2 regions of the Micromonospora chalcea genome follow, and region 1 is predicted to be linked to the other one. Evidence: riboswitches for the same ligand, from Rfam matches in the RefSeq annotation. Region 1 holds a riboswitch; the other holds the start of a gene.
The links. Region 1 has a riboswitch for cobalamin ahead of metE (5-methyltetrahydropteroyltriglutamate--homocysteine S-methyltransferase). Riboswitches for the same ligand answer to the same signal wherever they lie in the genome.
Positions count from the first base shown of each region.

Region 2: linked by a shared signal. The riboswitch ahead of PVK74_RS08550 (acyl-CoA thioesterase) and the one ahead of metE (5-methyltetrahydropteroyltriglutamate--homocysteine S-methyltransferase) in region 1 are both predicted to bind cobalamin.

Region 1 covers NZ_CP118233.1:2,232,147-2,239,924, forward strand. The annotation lists gene PVK74_RS10080 (Ig-like domain-containing protein) at 1-519, opposite strand, end outside; gene metE (5-methyltetrahydropteroyltriglutamate--homocysteine S-methyltransferase) at 640-2,889, opposite strand; cobalamin riboswitch at 3,006-3,224, opposite strand; gene PVK74_RS10090 (beta-1,3-glucanase family protein) at 3,337-4,929, opposite strand; gene mgtA (magnesium-translocating P-type ATPase) at 5,032-7,572, opposite strand; gene PVK74_RS10100 (DedA family protein) at 7,612-7,778, opposite strand, start outside.
Region 2 covers NZ_CP118233.1:1,826,197-1,833,974, forward strand. The annotation lists gene PVK74_RS08520 (ATP-binding protein) at 1-1,963, shown strand, start outside; gene PVK74_RS08525 (SCO5389 family protein) at 2,105-2,497, shown strand; gene PVK74_RS08530 (Fur family transcriptional regulator) at 2,540-2,941, opposite strand; gene PVK74_RS08535 (copper chaperone PCu(A)C) at 3,156-3,722, shown strand; gene PVK74_RS08540 (Dyp-type peroxidase) at 3,719-4,945, shown strand; gene PVK74_RS08545 (copper resistance CopC family protein) at 4,979-5,584, shown strand; cobalamin riboswitch at 5,767-5,980, shown strand; gene PVK74_RS08550 (acyl-CoA thioesterase) at 6,112-6,624, shown strand; gene PVK74_RS08555 (LysE family translocator) at 6,628-7,254, shown strand; gene PVK74_RS08560 (PrsW family glutamic-type intramembrane protease) at 7,290-7,778, opposite strand, start outside.

The sequences.
Region 1 (7,778 bases):
CGAGGTGAGCGCCACCGACGGCCCGCCCGGCAGTGGGCTGGGCCGCGGGCTCCCCGAGGCCGGCGGCGGCGACGAGCCGGTCGGGTCGGCGCCGTCCCCGTCGCACGGCTGGCCGCTCAACACCCAGTCGGTCGGCTCGGGGTCGGCACCCTGGTAGTTGCCGCCGAACCGCACCGTCACCGAGGCGCCGGTCGGCAGCGTGGATCCCGCCGGCGGACGGAGCATGGTCATCGGATACATCTCGCCGCTGCCCAGCGTGTATCCGTCCGGCAGCCGGTCGAGGCCCATGGTGATCGTCTGACCGTTCGCCTGCCGGAACCGCAGCCACCAGTCGGTGACGGGAGCGCCCAGGTTGGTGACGGTGAGCTCGGCCCAGAAGCCGCTGGACCACTCCCGGGTGATGGTGTAGTCCACCGTGCACGCCGTCGCGGCGTAGGCCGGCCGCAGCGCCATCGTCATGGCCCCGCCGACGACGACCGCGGCTGCTGTAGCCAGCGCGCAGATCCTGCGTCGCATCATGCCCCCGTAACATCGACATACATCACTTCATGCAGCCTCGGCGCTCCGGGCACGGCCTGTCAAGGGCTGAACCGGGCCCGGGCCGGGCGGAACGGCGCGGCGTTCCGCCCGGCCGGCGGCTCAGCGTCCGCGCAGCTCGGCCGCGGCGGCGACCAGGTGCTGGAGGGACGCCTCGACCTCGGGATAGCCGCGCGTCTTGAGGCCGCAGTCGGGGTTCACCCACAGCCGCTCGGCCGGCACCGCGGCCACGGCCCGGCGCAGCGCGCCGACGACCTCGTCGTGGGACGGCACCCGGGGTGAGTGGATGTCCCAGACGCCGGGCCCCACACCCCGGCGGTATCCGATCGCGGCGAGGTCGTCGAGGACCTCCATCCGGGAGCGGGATGCCTCGATGCTCGTGACGTCGGCGTCGAGGGCGTCGATGGCCGTGATCACCTCCCCAAACTCCGAGTAGCACAGGTGGGTGTGGATCTGGGTGTCGTCGGCGACTCCGCAGGTGGCCAGGCGGAACGCCCCGACTGCCCAGTCCAGGTACGCCTTCTGGTCCGCCCTGCGCAGTGGCAGCGTCTCACGCAGCGCCGGCTCGTCGACCTGGATGACCCGGATACCGGCTGCCTCGAGATCACGGCACTCGTCGCGCAGGGCGAGCGCGACCTGGTCCGCAGTGTCTGCCAGTGGCTGGTCGCTGCGGACGAACGACCAGGCCAGGATCGTGACCGGGCCGGTGAGCATGCCCTTGACCGGCCGGTCGGTCAGCGACTGCGCGTAGGTGGACCAGTTGACGGTCATCGGCGCCCTGCGTGCCACGTCGCCGTAGATGACGGGCGGACGCACGCATCGGGAGCCGTAGGACTGGACCCAGCCGTGTTCGGTGGCGGCGAACCCGTCCAGCTGCTCGCCGAAGTACTGGACCATGTCGTTTCGTTCCGGCTCGCCGTGCACGAGCACGTCCAGGCCCAGCCGCTCCTGGAGCCGGACGACGTGCTCGACCTCGGCGCGCATCCGCTGCGTGTAGGCGGCGTCGTCGAGACGCCCGGCCCGGTGCTCGGCACGCGCACGGCGCAGCTCGTCGGTCTGCGGGAACGATCCGATGGTCGTGGTCGGCAGGGGCGGCAGGTTCAGCCGGGCCTGCTGTGCCGCCGCACGCTCCGGGTACGCGCCGCGCTGCCGATCCGTGGCGCGCAGCGCCGCGAGCCGACCGCGTACGGTGTCGTCGCGCCAGGCGGCAGGGGTGGGCGGCAGCGGCTCGGGCAGGGACGTGGTGCCGTTGCGCAGCGCGCGGCCGAGCCGGACGACCTCATCGACCTTCTGCCGGGCGAAGGCGAGCCGCTGACGCAGCGCCGGGTCGAGAGCGGTCTCGGCGGACAGGTCCTCCGGCACGTGCAGCAGCGAGCACGAGGTGGACACGGCGACGTGGTCGGCGAGGGCGGTGACGGCGGCACCGGCCGCCACGGCGGCCCGCAGGTCGGTACGCCAGACGTTGCGGCCGTCGACGAGGCCGGCCACGATCGTCTTGCCGCGCAGTGGTCCCGCACCGGCCAGCCGCCGCAGGTTGCCGGGCCCGGCCACCAGATCCACGCCGACCGCTTCGACCGACGTGTCGAGCAGGGCGGGCAGCGCGTCACCGAGCTCGCCGAAATAGGTGGCGACGGAGATCGCCGGCCGCTGTTCCACCGCGCCGAGCCGGGTGTACGCCTCCCGCAGCGCGTCGATCTCGGCGGCGCTCCGGTCGGCGACGTAGGCGGGTTCGTCCAGCTGCACCCATCGCACGCCCGCCGCGGCAAGGGATCGCAGGATGCCGGCGTACACGTCGACCAGGTCGGTCAGCCGGTCGAACGGTTCGCCGCGGGCCTCGGTGGGCTTGGCCAGCAGCAGGAATGTCGCCGGCCCGACCAGCACCGGCCGGCTGTCGATTCCCAGCTCGCGGGCCTCGCGGTACTCGCGCAGCGCCTTGTCGGGATTCGGCGCGAAGGTGGTGTCGGAGCCGATCTCGGGAACCAGATAGTGGTAGTTGGTGTCGAACCACTTCGTCAGTTCGAGCGCCGGCTCGGCATCGACGCCCCGGGCCATGGCGAAATAGGTGCCGAGGTCGCCGAGGCCGAGACGGGCGAACCGGCGCGGGATCGCGCCGACGGCGACGGCCGTGTCCAGCACGTGGTCGTAGTAGGAGAACGTGTTGGACGGGATCGCGTCCAGGCGCGCGTCGCGTAGCGTCCGCCACACCTTCGCCCGTAGCGCGGCAGAGGTCGCCGCCAACTCCTCGGCGTCGATCCGGCCCGCCCAGTAGGCCTCGACGGCCCTCTTGAGTTGCCGGTTGCCCCCGATACGCGGATAGCCCAGCACGGTGCTCTGACCGAATGCGGTACTCATGGAGATCCCTTCCCTCGAAGCACACGAGGCCGATCGAGGCGGGGAGGGAAGGGGTACAGACGGCGTACCGGCTTCCGCACCGGCCGTCCCGAGCGACCGTCGGCGGCGCACACCGGACGGTGCGCGCGGTGCGGGCAGGTCTTCGGACTCGCGGGCGCGACCGGATCCACCCGGTCACCTACTGGCCGTCGCTTCCCAGACCTCACGGTCCAGTGCTTCGATGACGGCTGTCGTTCCCACTCACCGCTGCGGGGCAGTCCCGGACTCACACCGGGTTCCCTCTTACGACGCCGCACCCTTCACGGGCACGGCGAACCAGCACCGTTGTCCATCGTATGGGGCGGTGAGCCGACGTGGTCGGCGCGTCCGTCCTGCGGGACGGCGAGCCGTCGCGGCGGGTGGCGGGAGCGACTCGCGGTCGGCCCCCGCCCCCCGTCGCAGGGCCGGTCAGCCCTTACGCCACTTCTGGCCGGCCGTGCCCGTGCAGTCCCAGAGCTGGAGCCTCGCGCCGTCGTTGCCGTTCCGGTCCTTGATGTCGACGCACTTGTCGGCCTGAAGGTTGACCAGGTCTCCGGCCGAGTTCAGGGTGAACTGCTGGGCGCCGGTGCCGTTGCAGGTGTAGAGCTGCACCACCGCCCCGTTGGCGGTGGACCCGGCGTCGACGTCCATGCACTTGTTGTTCTGGCTCTTCAGCGCCGTGCCGCTGAACGTCCACTTCTGCGCGTTGGTGTTGTTGCAGTTCCACATCTGCAGCGGCGCGCGGTCGACGAAGTTGGAGCTCGGCACGTCGATGCACTTGTTGTTCCAGTTGCTGACCACGGGCACCCCGGTGGCCGGGTTGCCGCCCCCACCGCCGGTGAACGGGCTGAGGATCAGTCCGGCCGAACGGGGGTCGCCGTCGTGCACCAGTGACTCGAATCCGCCGACGTCGTCGAAGGCGAACGCGTACGCCCGGCCGTCGGTCATGTGGGCGTGGATCAGGCGGGCGTACTGGTTGGTGGGGTTGCTGCGGTAGAAGTCGGCGGCGTTCGTGCTGGGCTGGGTGTCGATGGTGCCGAGCGTGCCTCGGTTGAGGGCCGCGCAGAGCGTACGCGAGATCGGGCCGACCACCTGGTCGTTCGGCGCGGGCAGGTCGCCGTCGCATCCCCAGACGCTGGCCGAGGAGGGCCGGTTGAAGGAGGCGACCACCTGGCCGCTGCCGTTTGTGAAGGTCATGGTGTTGCCCGAGGTGCGGCCGTAGTACCGGATGGCCGGCTGGTCGGCGAAGGGCGCCACGGTCAGCGTCTTCGTGGTGTACGCGTTCCACGCGGAGGCGATGTAGGAGTCCAGATAGGTGGTGCTCAGCAGGCCGGCCCCGGCCGCCTTCCCCGGAGCCAGGACGCGCAGCACGGTCCCGTCTGAGCGGGTGTGGACGGTGTTGGCCCAGCCCGGCTGCGCCCGGATGCCGTCGATGACCGCGTTGCGTCCGTTGGCCACCACGTCGCCGGTGCGCTTGGTGACGCCGTTGGCGCCGGTCACCGTGACCGCGTGCGGGATCGCGAACATGTCGACCTGGGAGCTGTTGAGCCACAGCCCGGAGTCGTTGTAGGTGAACTCGCTCCAGTCGAAGAGGATGTCGCGGTTCGCGTCACCGGCCGCCCAGGGCGCGGGCTGCACCAGCCCGTCCGGGGTGAGGAAGAACTTCAGCTTCTGCCCGAGGGCGAAGTAGGCCCGGCCGGAGAAGCCCCGGGGGAACTGGATCGTGGTGCTACCGCCGTTGCCGGGGCCCGGTATGGAGACGTCCGGCGCGGGCGACGGCGGGATCTGCCCGCCGCTCCACGGCACGAAGGCGCCACCGGCGGTGACGTAGCCGAGCCGGCCGGAGGACAGCTGGACGCCGATGACGTAGAGGTAGACCGGGTCGGTGCGACCGGTGGTGTTGGTGACGGTGACGGGTAGCAACGCCGGTCCGACCGCGTGGGCGGGCGTGGCGACGACGGTGCCCGCGAGCCCGGCGAGCAGTGCGGACGCGGCGGCGAGCAGCTTTCTTCGAAGACGCATGGCGACACCTCGCTGGAGACAGGGACGGGAGAGCGCTCTCTCAGCAGGGTCCAATTGTTAATTTTGTTTGTCAATAGGCGATCACCGATGGACGCGAGACCGTCACGGGCGGGGCACCCGCCGTGCGGCGGTCGGGTCCGGCGGGACGACGTGCTTGGCGGTCTCGTTGGCGGCGACGTTGACCAGGGTGACCGCGGCGAGGGCCGCCAGCACCACCGGCGGGAGCGCGGCGAGTCCGAGTGGCCCGGACAGTGGGCTGAAGGGCAGCGCGACGGTGACCGTGATGAGCAACAGTCCGGTGCCGGCGAGCGCGGCGGAGGGGCGGCTGCGCAGGAAACTCCGATTGGAGCGCAGCACCAGCAGCGCGATGATCTCGGTGGCGGTGAACTGGACGAACCAGGCGGCGCGGAAGACGTCGGTCGACACGTGCCACCACCAGCGCAGGGCGCCGAGTACGAGGAGGTCCACGGCGATGCTGATCGAGCCGTACACCAGCATGAACCTGCGGATGGTCCGGACGTCGACGGTACGCGGATGCTGGATCTGCTCGGCATCGGCGTAGTCGGTGGACAGGGTGGTGTAGGGGATGTCGGAGAGGAAGTTGAGCAGCAGGACCTGACGGGGCAGCAGCGGCAGGAAGGGCAGCAGGAGCGCGGCGATGCTCATGCTGACGACGTTGCCGAAGGACGCGCTGGTGTTGACCCGGATGTACTTCAAGGTGTTGGTGAACGTGCGGCGGCCGAGGCGGATGCCGTCGGCGATCACGTCGAGGTTCTTGTCGAGCAGCACGATCGCCGCGGCCTGTTTGGCGACGTCGACAGCGGTGTCGACGGAGATGCCGACGTCGGCGGCGTGCAGCGCGGGAGCGTCGTTGATGCCGTCGCCGAGAAACCCGACGACGTCGCCGCGTTGGCGCAGCGCGGTCAGGATGCGTTCCTTCTGCAGCGGGTCCACCTCGGCGAACACGGTGACGTCGGCGATCCGCTCCGGCAACTGGTCGTCGGGGCAGGCGGCGAGGTCGGCGCCGACGAGCGGTTCGCCGGCGAGGTCGACGCTGGCGGCGACGTGCCGGGCGGCGTGCCGGTTGTCGCCGGTGACCAGTCGGACCGTGACGCCCATGTCAGCGAGCCGGCGGATGGCGGCGGCGGCGTCTGCGCGGGGTGGGTCCTGGAAGGCGAGCAGCCCGACCAGCGTCATCTCCCGTTCGTCGGCGACGGCGACGGCGGTGACGCCGGGCATGGCTCGCACGGCGAGGCCCAGCACCCGGTCGCCCTGGTCGCTGAGCGCGGCGAACCGTCGCAGGACCCGCTCGCGTACCTCGTCCAGCGGTACCGTGCCCGCGGCGGTGCGTGCGGTGGCGCAGACGTCGAGCACCGCGCGTAGCGCACCCTTGGTGACCAGGATCGGTTCGTCTCCGTCGCGCACCAGCAGGGACAGGCGCTGGCGGGTGAAGTCGTAGGGCGCCTCGGCGATGCGGGTGCCCGGGTCGGCGGGTGGTTGCCCCCTCATGATCGCCGTGTCGACAGGGTTGGGGAATCCACGCTGGAGGCCGGCGTTGAGCCTCGCGAGCCGGGCCACCTCGGCGTCCGGCTCACCGTCGACCGAGAGGCAGCCGGTGAGGGTGACCGTGCCGGCGGTGAGGGTGCCGGTCTTGTCGGTCAGCAGCACGGTCATGGCGCCGAAGTCCTCGATGACCTCGAGGCGCTTGACGATGACCCGGTGCGCGGCCATCGCACGGGCGCCGGCGGAGAGGCTGACCGCGACGATCGCCGGCAGCATCTGCGGGGTCAGCCCGACGGCGAGGGCGAGCGAGAACAGCAGGGAGTCGATGACCGGTCGGTGCAGCAGCAGGTTGGCGACGAAGATGCCGACCAGCAGCACCACCATGATCCGCACGAGCAGCAGCCCGAAGCGGGTCAGCCCGCGCTGGAAGCCGGTGCTGGCGGGGCGGGAGGCGACCCGGCGGGACACCGCTCCGAAGGTGCTGTCGCGGCCGGTGCGCATCACCACCGCGCGCGCGGTGCCACTGGCCACGTGCGTACCCATCCACAGCGCGTTGCCGCGCGCGGTCAGCTCCGCGTCCGGCGGCGACGGGTCGTCCGACTTGGGTACGGGGAACGACTCGCCGGTAAGCACCGCCTGGTCGACCTGCAGACGTTCCGCCTCAACGATCCGGCAGTCCGCCGGGACGACGTCCCCGGCGCGCAGCACCACGAGGTCGCCGACGACGACCTCCTCGACCGGTACGGACACCTCACGCCCGTCGCGGATCACCTCGGTGTCCACCCGGACCCGGGCCTGCAACGCGTCGACGGCCCGCCCGGCGGCGTGTTCCTGCCAGAAGCCGAGGCCACCGCTGGCCGCGACGATGGCCAGGATGATCGTGCCGTCGATCAGATCCCCGACGGCCATCGACAGCAGGGTCGCGGCAATCAGGATCAGGATGATCGGGCTGGTGAACTGCGACAGCAGGAGCCGCCAGCCCCGCCTGGCGCCCGCGTCGACCCGGTTGGGCCCGTGCTCGCGCAGCAGGGCGGCGGCGCGTTCACCGGTGAGCCCGGCCGTGGAGGCTCCGACGGCGGCCACGGCCTGCGGCAGCGGCCCGGCCCAGAACGCCGCGCGCCCGTCGTCTGCTCGCCCCACTGCGCACTCCGCGGTCGCCGGCCACCCCCACGAGTGACGCTACCGATCCGCCCCACCGCGCGCGGGTGATTGGCCTGCCCGCTCACCGTCGGCCGGTTCGCGCCGTGCCCTCTGCCACGCCCGCAGCGCCACGCCGACGCCGATCAGGGCCAGCAGCGCCCACTCCCCGATGCCCAGTTCCCGTTCCAGATAGCGGTAGGAGGCGG
Region 2 (7,778 bases), 410 kb from region 1:
GTCGCGGCGGCCGTCGAAGTCGCGGTTCCCGACCAACCGGATCGTCATCTACGTGTGGCCGCCCAGCGAGCTGACCCGCGAGGAGATGGAGCTGATCGCCGGCCGGGTACGCCCCACCACGGTGGGCGCGGAGCTGGAGGAGATCCTGTTCATCGCGCGCCAGCGCGACCGCCGTACCGGCGAGCTGACCAAGGTCGGCGTGCGGATCACCTTCGACGTCACCGGGCACGCCCGGCTGGACGTGGGTGAGCCGCCGAGCGAGCCGGTCGAGCCGCTGGACGAGTACCGGCTGAAGGTGCTGCGGGCGGCCAGCCGCAACACCGTCTACCCGTACGAGCTGACCGGGCTGCTGGGCGACTTCGTCGAGCACGACCTGGACGCGGACCACCAGCTGGTGCCGGTGGACCGGCCCAAGGGCCGCAACAGCGCGGCGATCGTGGCCGGCGTGGTCACCACGCCGACGCCCCGCCACCCGCAGGGCGTGACCCGGGTGGTGCTGCTCGGCGATCCGACCAAGTCGCTGGGCGCGCTGTCCGAGCCGGAGTGCCGGCGGGTGATCGCCGCGCTGGACCTGGCGCAGCGGATGGGCGTGCCGCTGGAGTGGTACGCGCTGAGCGCCGGCGCCCGGATCTCGATGACCTCCGGCACCGAGAACATGGACTGGGTGGCCGCGGCGCTGAAGCGGATCGTCGAGTTCACCCAGGACGGCGGCGAGATCAACATCGTGGTCGCGGGCATCAACGTCGGCGCCCAGCCGTACTGGAACGCCGAGGCGACGATGCTCATGCACACCAAGGGCGTGCTGGTCATGACGCCCGACTCGGCGATGGTGCTCACCGGCAAGCAGTCGCTGGACTTCTCCGGCGGCGTGTCCGCCGAGGACAACTTCGGCATCGGCGGCTACGACCGGGTGATGGGCCCGAACGGGCAGGCGCAGTACTGGGCGCCGGACCTGCCGGGCGCGCGGGACGTGCTGATGGCGCACTACGACCACACGTACGTCGTGCCGGGCGAGCACGCGCCGCGCCGGGCCGTCACCATGGACCCGGTGGACCGGGACATCTGCGGCTACCCGCACGCGGTGGCCGGCAGCGACTTCGCCACGGTGGGCGAGATCTTCTCCGCCACCGCGAACCCGGACCGCAAGAAGCCGTTCGACATCCGTACCGTCATGCGGGCCCTCGCCGACCAGGACCATCCGGTGCTGGAGCGGTGGGCGGGCATGGCCGACGCGGAGACCGCTGTGGTGCAGGACGTGCACCTGGGCGGCATCCCGGTGTGCCTGCTCGGCATCGAGTCGCGGTCGGTGCCCCGGCACGGCTTCCCGCCCACCGACGGCCCGGACACCTACACCGCGGGCACGCTGTTCCCGCGCTCCTCGAAGAAGGCCGCGCGGGCGATCAACGCGGCCAGCGGCAACCGGCCGCTGGTCGTGCTGGCGAACCTGTCCGGCTTCGACGGCTCACCCGAGTCGATGCGCAAGCTCCAGCTGGAGTACGGCGCGGAGATCGGCCGGGCGATCGTCAACTTCCGCGGCCCGATCGTGTTCTGCGTGATCTCGCGCTATCACGGCGGCGCGTTCGTGGTCTTCTCCAAGGCGCTCAACCCGGACATGACGGTGCTGGCGATCGAGGGGTCGTTCGCCTCGGTGCTCGGTGGCGCGCCGGCCGCCGCCGTGGTGTTCGCCGGTGAGGTCGCCGCCCGCACCGCGGCCGATTCCCGGGTACGCGAGCTGGAGGGCCGGGTGGCGTCCGCCACCGGTACCGAGCGGGCCACGCTCAGCGCGGAGCTGGACGAGCTGCGCGGGTCGGTGCGGGCGGAGAAGCTGGGCGAGGTGGCCGCCGAGTTCGACCGGGTGCACAGCATCCAGCGGGCGGTCGAGGTCGGCTCGGTCGACGCGGTGATCCGCGCCGCCGAGCTGCGGCCCCGGGTCATCGAGGCGATCGAGGCGCACCTGCGCTGACACGTTCCGCGACGTCCCACGGCGGACGGGCCTTCGGGTCCGTCCGCCGTTTCGCGTGCGCCGGTCCTTGACGGTCGTCCGGTGACATGGTGTGCTCAGATGGTAATGGAAACCGTGTTCGTTAGAGCTGCCGGAGGACCCATGTCGCTCACCGTTCCGCCCGCCCTGCTGCACGCCGCCGAGACCGGTCCCGTCGACGAGGAGGCGTTCGTCGCCTGTGTCCGCGACTCCCTGCCGTACGCCTGGGAGACGGTCAGCCGGGTCGCCGCCGACCTGGCCGCGACCGACGCCGAGTTCGCCGACAACGTCGTACCGCCGCCCGGCGACGCCGAGCGCGGGCAACTGCTGCGCGCGATGGCCAGCGACGCGATCCGCGCCGGGCTGGAGCGGCACTTCGGGATCACGCTGGCGTTCCAGAACTGCCACCGGGTGGCAGCCTTCCGCCCCGGCGCGGCCGGCTCCGAGGCGTACCGCCGGTTCACCTCCAGCCGCGGCCAGTTGCTGAACCAGTCACCGGCGCTGCGCAACTGCTGACCGGCGGTCCGGCGCGGGCGGGTCACCGCCCGCGCCGGTGGCTCAGGCGGCGCAGCGGTCGCAGGTGCCGAAGATCTCCAGGGTGTGCCCGACGTCGGTGAAACCGTGCTGCGCGGCGACCTGGTCGGCCCATCGCTCCACGGCCGGGCCGGCCACCTCCACCGCACGGCCGCAGCGGCGGCAGACCAGGTGGTGGTGATGGCGGCTCTGGCTGCACCGCCGGTAGAGGTGCTCGCCGCCGGGCAGCCGCGCCGAGTCGATCTCGCCGTTGTCGACGAGCAGCTGCAACGTCCGGTAGACGGTGGTCAGACCCACCTTCGCCTGCCGCTGCACGAGCATCTGGTGCAACTGCTGCGCGCTGTGGAAGCCGTCCAGCTCCCGCAGCAGCGCCAGCACCTCGGCGCGCTGCCGGGTGTTGCGGGTCGCCCCGGTCGTCGCCGTCACCGTCCGCCTCCCTCGTCCGGGCGCCCTCTCCGGCCACGGCCGCGCCCGGCGCGCCACGTGACACCCGGAACCATTATGCCTTCCGGGCGCTCCCCGGTCCCCGGTCGCGGTGAGCCCGGGTGGCATGTGACGCGACCGACTCCCCGGGCCGGAACTATCCGCGGCGCCGCCCCGACCAACGGTACGAACACCGGATCTTCGAGGGGACGACCGCATGCCCAGCACCACCAGCCGCCGCTTCCCACGCACGGCGGCCCTGATCGGCGCCGCCGTCCTGGCCGCGTCCGTCGCCGCCTGCGGCTCCGCCGACGCCACGCCCACAACCGCGCCGTCGGCGTCGGCGCCCGCCTCGGCCCCGGCGAGCGCGGCAGCGGGCGTGCTGACGATCCGCGACCCGTGGGTGAAGGCCGCCGACAGGGGCATGACCGCCGCGTTCGCCACGCTCGTCAACGACGGCGACGCCGACGTCACGATCACCGGGGTGACCACCGACGTGTCCCGGGCCGAGATCCACGAGATGGCCATGACCGACGGGAAGATGGCGATGCGGCAGAAGCAGGGCGGCGTCGTGGTCGCCGCCCGGTCCCAGGCCGCGCTGGAGCCCGGCGGCGACCATCTCATGCTGATGGACCTGACCCGCCCGGTGCGCCCCGGCGACCAGCTCGACGTCACGCTCACCTTCGCCGACGGGCGCACCCAGACGTTCACCGCGGTGGCCAAGCCGTTCACCGGCGCCCAGGAGACGTACGCGCCCGGACACGGCGCGAGCCCCGCGTCATGACCGGAACCGGCGCGCCCGCGCGCCGGGTCAGCCGGCGCGGCCTGCTCACCGGCGGCGCGGCGGCCGCCGGGGGCGCGCTGGCCGGCGCGGGTGCCCTCGCCGCCCTCCGTTCCCACGGGGTACGCCCCGACGACGCCGTCCCGGTGGCCCAGGTCGGCAGCGCTGTCGAGCCGTTCCACGGCGCGCGCCAGTCCGGTGTCACCACCGAGCCCCAGGCGCACGCCGCGTTCGTCGCGTTCACGCTGCGCCCGGACACGAACCGGGCCGCGCTCGGGCGGATGCTGCGACTGCTTTCCGACGACGCCGCCCGACTCACCCAGGGTCGCCCGGCGCTGGCCGACACCGAGCCGGAACTGGGCCTGCTGCCGGCCCGGCTGACAGTCACGTTCGGCTTCGGCCCCGGGCTCTACGCCGCCGCCGGGCTCGACGACCGCCGCCCCACGTCGGTGGCCGACCTGCCGGCGTTCCGGATCGACCGGTTGCAGCCCCGCTGGTCCGGCGGCGACCTGCTGCTGCAGATCTGCGCCGACGACCCGCTCACCGTCGCGCACGCCCAACGGGTCCTGACCAAGGACAGCCGCCCGTTCGCCACCGTCCGCTGGGTGCAGCAGGGCTTCCGCCGGGCCGCCGGCGCCGAGCCCGGACGCACCCAGCGCAACCTGTTCGGCCAGCTCGACGGCACCGCCAACCCGAAGCCCGGCGTGTCGGCGGACACCGCCGTCTGGGTGACCGACGGGCCGGACTGGCTGCGCGACTCCACCACCCTGGTGGTGCGCCGGATCAGCATGAACCTGGAGACGTGGGACCTGCTCGGCCGCGCCGACCGGGAACTCGCGGTGGGCCGGCGCCTCGACACCGGCGCGCCGCTGACCGGCGAGGCGGAGCACGACGAGCCCGACTTCGCCGCGCTCGGACCGGACGGGCTCACCGTGATCCCGGACTTCTCGCACCTGACCCGGGCCCGCGTCACCGACGACCGGCAGAAGATCCTGCGCCGGCCCTACAACTACGACGGCGCGCCGACCGCCGAGGGACACGCGGACAGCGGGCTCGTCTTCGCCGCGTACCAGGCCGACATCGCCCGGCAGTTCCTGCCCATCCAGCGGCGGCTGGCCGAACGGGACCTGCTCAACGAGTGGACCACCCCGATCGGCTCCGCCGTGTTCGCCGTACCGCCCGGCTGCCCCGAGGGCGGCTGGATCGGCCAGCAACTGCTCGGCTGACCACGACGCTGACCACGACCAGGAAGGCGCGTCATGCGTACCCGTACCGTCTCCGCACTCCTCGCCGCGCTGTTCACCGCGGCGCTGCTGCTGGTCCCGGCCACGCCCGCGGCGGCGCACAACTCGCTGCAGGAGGCCACGCCGGCCCGCGACGCCCGGCTCACCACCGCGCCGACGCAGGTGACGCTGCGGTTCCTGCAGCGGCTCAACCCGGCCTTCACCACCATCACGCTGCGCGACGCCACCGACCGTCAGGTGCCCGCGAGCGCGCCCGCCGTGGACGGCGCGACGGGCACGGTGACGATCGAGGAGCCGCTGGCCAACGGCACCTACACCGTCGCCTACCGCGTGGTCTCCCGCGACGGCCACCCGGTCCAGGGCTCGTACCGCTTCACCGTCGCCGACCCGGCCGCTCCCCCGGCGGCCGCCCCGTCACCGGCCACTCCCTCGCCGGCCGCCTCCGCGGACGTCTCGGCGGGCGCTGCGGCAGGCGCGGACGCGTCTCCGGCGAGTGCCGACGCCTCGACGGGCGCCGACGACGGCGGTCTACCGGTGGGAATCCTGGTCGGCGGAGCGGTCGCCGCGGTGGCGGCAGCCGGCGTGACCGCGCTACTGCTTCGACGCCGCCGCGCCTCCTGACCCGTCGCCCGCTGACGCGGGTCCGCCCGGCTTCCTGATGAGCGGGAGAGACGTCCCGCCATGCGGACTGCGCATGCGGGGCGGCACCGGGTGTGCCGGAGCCTGCGTGCCTGTGGGACGGCCGGGGGCAGGGCGCCGAAGGGCGGAACGCGGGTCGCGGCGAGGGCGGGTCGGGGCTGGGTTAGGCTGCCGGGAGCGCTGGTTCACCCGGTCGGCGACGGCCGGGTGTCGTAAGAGGGAACCCGGTGGAAGTCCGGGACTGCCCCGCAGCGGTGAGTGGGAACGACAGCCGTCAACAGCACTGGGCCACCGGCCTGGGAAGCGACGGCCGGTAGGCGACCGGCGACCCCGGTCGGGCCCGCGAGTCCGAAGACCTGCCCGCGTCGCGCGTACCACCGGTGCGCGCTGCCGTCGACCTCGCGGGTGGGTCGGGCGGGTGACACGCCGGGCGGGAGCCGTCGGCGTGCCTCGGCGTGCAACTCCCCCGTCCGGTCGGCGGTCCGCTTCTGCGAGGACGGAACCGCACCGTGACCGATGCCATCACCCTCACCGGCCGACCACCGTCGGCGTCGCACCTGACCCTGTCGCAGATCATGGACCAGCACCACACCAACCTGATGGGCACGGTGCACGGCGGCCGGATCCTCAACCTGATCGACTCGGTCGCCGGGGTGGTCGCCGCCCGCCACTCCGACGGACCGGCTGTCACCGCCGCCATCGACGAGACGGCCTTCCTGCGCGCTGTCCGCGTCGGTGACGTGGTGCACGTGGACGCCCGGATCACCTGGGCCGGCCGCAGCTCGATGGAGGTGGCCGTGAAGGTCAGCGCGGACCGCTGGGACCGCGCGGTGCCGCCGGTGGACGTGGCGACCGCGCACCTGGTGATGGTGGCCGTGGACGACGAGGGCCAGCCCCGGCCGGTGCCGCCGCTGCTGCCCGGCACCGACGGTGACCGGCGGCGCTACCGGGAGGCGCAGATCCGGCGCGAACACCGGCTGGCGCTGCGCCGGGCGCTGCTCGACGGCGTCGAGGAGGGCTGAGGCGTGCTCGGACTGTCGGCGGCCACGCTCGCGGGATACCTGGCCGCGATCGTGGTGCTCATGCTCACCCCCGGGCCGGACATGATGTTCGTGCTCGCCAACGCCACCCGGTACGGCGCGCGGGCCGGGGCGGTGGCGGCGCTCGGGGTCGCGGCCGGGGAGGCGGTGCACGTCGCCGCCGTGGTGGCCGGACTCGCCACCGTGATCGCCGCGTCCCCGGTGCTGTTCACCGCGATCCGGTGGGCCGGTGCGGCGTACCTGATCGTGCTGGGCCTGCGGGCGCTGCGCGGCACGGGCCGGCCCGGCGGCGCGGCGGACGGGGCGGACGGCGGCGGCGCCGGGCGGGCGTTCCGGCGCGGGCTGCTCACGAACCTGCTCAACCCGAAGATGATCCTGTTCAGCGTGGCGTTCCTGCCGCAGTTCGTCCGGCCCGACGCGGGCCCGGTGGCGGCACAGCTGGTGCTGCTCGGCGCGCTGTTCGTCGCGGTGCAGCTCACCGTGGACCTGGCTCTCGGCTTGGGCGCCGGGCGGTTCGCCCGCCGCTGGGGCGACAGCCGCTGGTCGCGGCGGGTCGACCGGCTCTGCGCTGTCGCCTTCGTCGCGCTCGGTGTCCGGCTGGCCGCCGGCTGACGCTTGCTCGACTCCAGCTCGCCGAGATGGCGGCATCAGGAGGGCTCCGACCCCGCCACCTCGGCGAGCTGGTGAGGATCACGCTCCGGCGCCCGGGGCGGGGCGGCGGGCCGCTCGCGGTCCAGGTGCAGGCGCAGCAGCACCCAGCCCAGCGACACGGCGCCGATGAACACGTACGCGGGCTGCGTGCCGAACGTGTCCCAGCAGGTGTGCAGCGTGACGGCGGCGGCGAAGGTGAGCAGGAACGCCGCCAGTCTCCGGCCACCGGGCGCGGCGGCGAACGTGAACAACGCGGCGGCGGTCAGCCCGGTCCAGGCCAGGTGCGCGGCGGGCGCGGTGAGACCGCGAACCAGCAGCGTCCGCTCGACGGCGCCGAGGTTGCCCTCCGACCCGACGAACGCGGCGAACGCGTACCCCATGGTCTCCAGCGCGGCGAACCCGGCGCCGGAGGCCACGCCGATCACCAGGCCCTGCGCCGGTGACCGGTGCCGCCGCCACAGCAGCAGGATGCCGGCCGGCACGAT